2 regions of the Streptomyces sp. NPDC005141 genome follow, and region 1 is predicted to be linked to the other one. Evidence: riboswitches for the same ligand, from Rfam matches in the RefSeq annotation. Region 1 holds a riboswitch; the other holds the start of a gene.
What was found. A riboswitch is a leader RNA that binds a small molecule or an ion and turns the genes downstream of it on or off. The one in region 1 is predicted to bind cobalamin.
Positions count from the first base shown of each region.

Region 1 (3,394 bases):
TTGCCCCTCTTCTTCACGCCGGACGCCTACGCCGGCCACCTCGTGCGCCACGCGGAGCCCCGCTCATGAGCGGCGGCATCCGGCGCGTCGGCGTGGTGGGCGCCGGCCAGATGGGCGCGGGGATCGCCGAGGTCTGCGCGCGGGCCGGGCTGGACACGGTGGTGTGCGAGGCCGACGCGACGGCCGCCCGCGCGGCCCGGGAACGGGTGGCCGCCTCCCTCGACCGGGCCTTACGGCGGGGCAGGCTGGAGCCGGGCGCGGCCCGGGACGCTCTCGCCCGCATGGTCTTCACGGGCAGCCTGGACGACCTGGCGGACCGGCAGCTCGTCGTCGAGGCCGTCATCGAGAACGCCGACGCCAAGACCGAGGTGTTCGCCGCCCTCGACAAGATCGTCGAAGACCCGGCGGCGGTGTTCGCGACGAACACGTCCTCCCTGCCCGTGATGCGGCTCGGCATGGCCACGAGCCGCGCCGACCGTGTGGTGGGACTGCACTTCTTCAACCCGGTGCCCGTGCTGCCCCTGGTGGAGCTCGTGGCCTCCCTGCACACGGCGCCGGAGACCGTCGCCGCCGTGGAGGACTTCGCCGCGCGCACGCTCGGCAAGACGGTGATCCACTCGAGGGACCGGGCGGGGTTCGTCGTCAACGCCCTGCTGATCCCGTATCTGCTGGCGGCCGTCCGGATGGCGGAGTCGGGCTTCGCCACCGCGGCCGACATCGACACGGGCATGGAACTGGGCTGCGCCCATCCGATGGGCCCGCTGAAGCTGGCGGACCTGATCGGCCTGGACACCCTGGCGTCCATCGCCGAGTCGCTCTACGACGAGTTCAGGGAACCCCTCTACGCCCCTCCCCCGCTGCTCCAGCGGATGGTGGAGGCGGGGCTGCTCGGGCGGAAGGCCGGCCGGGGGTTCCACACCTACGACCAGGGCTGAGGACCTGGTGGGAGGCGGGCCGGGGGGCCCGCCCGGCCGCCGGGGTGAGGGTCCCGGCGGCGTCACGGGGGAAGGGCGGGGAGCGCGAGTACGGCGCTTCCCGCCCTGTGGCGTTCCGGACCCCGGGGGTCCCCCACCATCCGGATGGCCGATGTGTCGCCCCTCCGGCCCGTCACCCCGTAGGCTGGCCGATGCAGCTGGTTCGCCCCGTCCGCCAGGCGGAATGCGTCGTAAGAGGGAACCCGGTGGGAATCCGGGACTGCCCCGCAGCGGTGAGTGGGAACGACCGCCGTCATACGCACTGGGCCCGATGAACAGGGCCTGGGAAGCGACGGCCAGTAGGTGTCTCGTACGAACTCCGTACGAAGGGACGTGTCCACGAGTCCGAAGACCTGCCGACTGCCCGCGTACGACCGACTCGTGCGCGGACATCCCGGTGACCTCGTGGGCGGGTCGGCGTACATATCGGGCGGACGTCCGCGCTGTACCGCGGGCCTGTCATCCGTCCGGTTCGTCACCCCTTCGCGCTCTCGTCCCGTTGCCGGGATCTCAGGGATTCATCTCGCGAAGGAGATCTCCGTGACCACCAAGCCCGCAGCCGCGGCAGCACGGGCCACCGTGTACGGCTACCCCCGCCAGGGCCCGAACCGGGAACTGAAGAAAGCGATCGAGGGTTACTGGAAGGGCCGCGTCACCGCCGACGCCCTGCGCGCCATCGCCGCGCAACTGCGTCGCGCGAACTGGCGGGAGCTGGCCGAGACCGGTGTCGACGAGGTGCCGACCGGTGACTTCTCCTGCTACGACCACGTCCTCGACGCCACCGTCATGGTCGGTGCGATCCCCGCCCGCCACCGCGCCGCCGTCGAGGCGGACGCCCTGGACGGCTACTTCGCCATGGCGCGTGGCACCCAGGACGTGGCGCCTCTGGAAATGACGAAGTGGTTCGACACGAACTACCACTACCTGGTGCCCGAACTGGGCCCGGACACCGTCTTCACTTCCGACTCCACCCAGCAGGTGACGGAGCTGAAGGAGGCACTCGCCCTCGGGCTGAGCGCCCGCCCGGTGCTGGTCGGGCCGGTCACCTACCTCCTGCTGGCCAAGCCCGCCCCGGGCGTACCGGCGGACTTCGACCCGCTCACCCTCCTCGACCGGCTGCTGCCGGTGTACACCGAGGTGCTCGCGGACCTGCGCGCGGCGGGCGCGGAGTGGGCGCAACTGGACGAGCCCGCGCTCGTCCAGGACCGCACCCCGGCCGAGCTGAACGCCGCCGCGCGCGCCTACCACGGGCTCGGCGGCCTCACCGACCGGCCGAAGCTCCTGGTCGCCTCGTACTTCGACCGGCTCGGCGAAGCCCTTCCGGTGCTGGCCAAGGCTCCGGTCGAGGGCCTCGCCCTGGACTTCACCGAGGCCGCCGCCGCCAATCTGGAGGCCCTGGCCGCCGTGGGCGGCCTGCCGGGCAAGCGCCTGGTCGCGGGGGTGGTCAACGGCCGCAACATCTGGGTGAACGACCTGGAGAAGTCCCTGGCCACCCTCGGCACCCTGCTGGGTCTGGCCGACCAGGTCGACGTGGCGGCCTCCTGCTCCCTGCTCCACGTGCCGCTCGACTCCGCGCCGGAGCGGGACATCGAGCCGCAGATCCTGCGCTGGCTCGCCTTCGCCCGCCAGAAGACGGCCGAGATCGTCTCCCTGGCCAAGGGGCTCGCGCAGGGCACCGGCGGCATCGCGGCCGAACTCTCCGCCAACCGCGCCGACCTGGCCTCGCGCGCGAACTCGCCGATCACGCACGACCCCGCCGTCCGGGCCCGCGCCGCCGCCGTCACGGAGGCCGACGCCCGCCGGTCCCAGCCGTACGGCGAGCGGGCCGCGGCCCAGCGGGCCCACCTCGGTCTCCCTCTGCTGCCGACCACCACCATCGGCTCCTTCCCGCAGACCGGTGAACTGCGCACCGCCCGCGCCGATCTCCGCACCGGCCACATCGACACGGCCGGCTACGAGGAGCGCGTCCAGGCCGAGATCCAGGAGGTGATCTCCTTCCAGGAGAAGGCCGGCCTGGATGTCCTGGTGCACGGCGAGGCCGAACGCAACGACATGGTGCAGTACTTCGCCGAACAGCTCACCGGTTACCTGGCCACGCAGCACGGCTGGGTGCAGTCCTACGGCACCCGCTACGTCCGCCCGCCGATCCTGGCCGGCGACATCACGCGGCCCGAGCCGATGACGGTGCGCTGGACGACGTACGCCCAGTCCCTGACCGATCGCCCGGTCAAGGGCATGCTCACCGGGCCGGTCACCATGCTCGCCTGGTCCTTCGTCCGCGACGACCAGCCCCTCGGTGACACCGCCCGCCAGGTCGCCCTGGCCCTGCGGGACGAGGTGAACGACCTGGAGACGGCCGGGAGTTCGGTGATCCAGGTCGACGAGCCCGCGCTGCGCGAGACGCTTCCGCTGCGCACGGC
Region 1 is NZ_JBSFYW010000038.1:9,941-13,334, forward strand. It holds gene aceB (malate synthase A) at 1-69, shown strand, start outside; gene ACWD68_RS26465 (3-hydroxybutyryl-CoA dehydrogenase) at 66-935, shown strand; cobalamin riboswitch at 1,130-1,349, shown strand; gene metE (5-methyltetrahydropteroyltriglutamate--homocysteine S-methyltransferase) at 1,515-3,394, shown strand, end outside.

Region 2 (3,394 bases), on a different contig from region 1:
ACGACGAGCACGGGAAGCCCCGCGTTCCGTGCCACCCCCATGTTCACGATGTCGGTGCGCCGCAGATTGATCTCGGCCGGACTGCCGGCTCCCTCACAGATCACCGCGTCATACGTGCCCCGCAACTGGGCCAGACAGTCGAGGACGGTCCCGAGGAGTGCTTCCTGCCGCCCGCCGTGCAGCCTTTCCCCGGGAGACACGACGGCCGACGGCGCCTCCGCCGCGTGCCCGGGTCCCCCGAAGAACCCGCGGGCGCTCATCTCGCCCACCGGCTTGCCCATCAGCACGACCTGGCTGCTGCGGTCGCTGCCCGGCTTGAGCAGCACGGGATTCATCAGCGCGGTCGGCTCCACCCGGGCGGCCTGCGCCTGCATGGCCTGCGCCCGCCCGATCTCGGCGCCCTCGCGCGTCACGAACGAGTTCAGGGACATGTTCTGCGCCTTGAAGGGCGCGACCTTGACGCCCTGCCGCACCAGCCACCGGCAGATCCCGGCGGTCACGACGCTCTTGCCCGCGTCGGAGGTGGTTCCGGCGATCAGCAGCCCGCCGCTCATGCGGTGCGCCCCTTCCTGGTGAGCAGGACCCGTCCGGCGGTGCTCACGCCGAGCGCGAGCCAGCCGACGCGGCGGGAGAGCCGTACGGATCGTTCGATGTCGTGGACGTGGACGGCGCGTCCGGCGTCGTTGAGCACGGGACGGTGCTCGACCCGGCCCCCGTACGACAGGGTGCCGCCGAGCCGCACGCCAAGCGCTCCGGCGAACGAGGCCTCCACGGGCCCGGCGTTGGGACTCGGATGTCTGCGGGCGTCCGCGCGCCAGGCGCGCACTGCGCCGCGCGGGTCGCCCCCCGCCGCGGCGGCGAGGACGGCGGTCAGCCGGGCTCCCGGCCAGCCGGCGACATCGTCGAGCCGGGCGGAGGCCCAGCCGTAGCGCCGGTACCGGGGGGACTTGTGCCCGACCATGGCGTCGAGAGTGTTCGCGGCGCGGAAGGCGACGAGGCCCGGCACACCGCCGAGGGCGCCCCAGACCAGAGCGCCGACCACGGCGTCGGAGGTGTTCTCGGCGACGGACTCGACGACGGCACGCGCGATGCCGTCGGCGTCCAGCGCCTGCGGGTCACGCCCGCACAGATGCGGCAGCCGTTCCCGGGCGACCTCGATGTCACCGGCCGCGAGCGCGCCGGCGACGGCCCGAGCCTCACGGCCGAGGGAGGTCCCCCCGACGACGGCCCAGGTGGTGGCGGCGGTCAGCGCGACGGAGGCGGTACGCGAGGTGCGGACGGAATGACGCGCGAGCGCGGCCAGTCCGGTGGCACCGCCCACGCAGACGGCCGTGTGCAGCGCGCCCCACCCGCGGTGGTCCCGCCACAGCGCCCGCTCCACGGACGCGGCGGCCCGCCCGAACGCGGCGACCGGATGCCCCCGGCGGGGATCGCCGAGCAGCAGGTCGCCGAGGAGGCCGGCGGCGGCGCCGTACGCGAAGACGCGATCGGCACGCACGGGGTCAGCCGGCCGTGGGGTGGAGCGGAACCCTCGTACTCAGCGAAATGGGCAACGGGCAGCCGCGCATGGCGATATGTCCTCACTCAGGGTGTCCACGCCCTGGTTCGACGAGACCGGCGGTGAGAGTTCCTGGCTCCCGGGGAGTTTCTTCCCCGATGACAGTGGCGGGACCGCGCCGGATTCGCACCGGCTTCCTCTCATGCCGCCGTACTTGGCTCCGGCAGTCCACCACGGGGCGAGAACGGCCGTCAACTGGCTGTTGACCTGCGGAGGGAGAGTGTGCGAAGGCCCACATACGCGTGGGGTGCGGGACGGTGATCCGTCCCGCACCCCACGCGAAGTGCCGCTCGGCGCAACCCCTGTTCGGGCCGCTCGATCCGGGTTACTTGGTCATGATCAGAGAGATGCCGTACACCACCGCCGCGGCGCAGGCCGCGAAGCAGACGTACGCGCCCGTGGCGGCCGCGACCGCGGAACCGCCCTGGGCCGACTCCTTCTTGGAGAGGCCGGCGACACCCAGGGTGAAGAGGGCGACGAGGGCCACGGTCACTCCGAGGCTGACCCCGAAGACGGACCCGAGGGCTGACCAGTCGATGTGCATGCTGTTTCTTCCTTCGGTTCTCAGGCCACGGGGGACGGCGCCGACGGGGCCGCCGCGGGCTCGGCGGGAGCCGGGATGGTGGCCGTGAGGTCCTCGGCCACGGTGCCGGCCGGGGGCGGGGTGACGGCGGCGATGGCCTGGGTCACCACACCGGCGGGCTCCTCGGCGTCGTTCACGTTGGTGTGGTCGATCACCTCGCGGCGCGAGCGGCGCCAGATCGCGAAGCTGGACCCGACCAGGAAGACCGCGACGAGCGTGGTGCCCCAGGCGCCGAAGCCGGTGACCCACTCGGCGAGCGCGCCGACCAGGGCGGCGGCGGGCAGTGTGAGGATCCAGGCGACGACCATACGGGTGGCGGTGGACCAGCGGACCACGCCGCCCTTGCGGCCGAGGCCCGCACCCATCACGGAACCGGAGACCGAGTGCGTGGTGGAGAGGGAGAAGCCGATGTGCGAAGACGCCAGGATGACCGTGGCCGCGCTGGTCTGGGCGGCGAAGCCCTGCTGCGGCTGGAGGTCGGTCAGGCCCTTGCCCATCGTGCGGATGATGCGCCAGCCGCCCAGGTAGGTGCCGAGCGCGATGGCGAGACCGGCGCAGAGGATGACCCAGACCGGCGGGTCGGAGTCGGGAGCGACGGCGCCACCGGCGACCAGGGCCAGGGTGATGATGCCCATCGTCTTCTGCGCGTCGTTGGTGCCGTGGGCCAGCGAGACCAGGCCCGCGGAGGCTATCTGGCCGGCGCGGTACCCCTTCTTGGTGGCCTTGGTGTCGGCGTTGCCACTGAGCTTGTACGACAGCCGGGTGGCGAACATCGCGGCCAGACCGGCGACGATCGGGGCCGCGACGGCGGGGAGGAGCACCTTGCCGACCAGGACGTCCCCGTGCACCGCGCCGGTACCGGCGGAGGCGATGGTGGCGCCGACCAGGCCGCCCATGAGGGCGTGCGAGGAGCTGGACGGGAGACCGACGAGCCACGTCACCAGGTTCCAGAGGATCGCGCCGACGAGGGCGGCGAAGATCACTTCTGGCTGGATGCCGGATTCATCGACGAGGCCTTTGGAGATCGTGTTGGCGACCTCCACCGAGAGGAAGGCGCCGACAAGGTTGAGGGCGGCGGACATGGCCACCGCGACCTTGGGCTTGAGTGCGCCGGTCGAGATGGTGGTGGCCATCGCGTTGGCGGTGTCGTGGAAACCGTTCGTGAAATCGAACACGAGAGCGGTGACGATCACGATTCCGAGGAGGAGCGTGATGTGTTCCATTTACCCAGGCTTCTGTTGGACGTCAGTGGC
Region 2 is NZ_JBSFYW010000047.1:48,688-52,081, reverse strand. It holds gene ACWD68_RS30090 (cobyric acid synthase) at 1-554, opposite strand, end outside; gene ACWD68_RS30085 (cobalamin biosynthesis protein) at 551-1,498, opposite strand; cobalamin riboswitch at 1,606-1,746, opposite strand; gene ACWD68_RS30080 (hypothetical protein) at 1,884-2,102, opposite strand; gene ACWD68_RS30075 (anion permease) at 2,123-3,364, opposite strand.
Region 2: it holds a riboswitch for cobalamin, as region 1 does, so the genes downstream of both, ACWD68_RS30085 (cobalamin biosynthesis protein) here and metE (5-methyltetrahydropteroyltriglutamate--homocysteine S-methyltransferase) in region 1, are expected to answer to the same signal.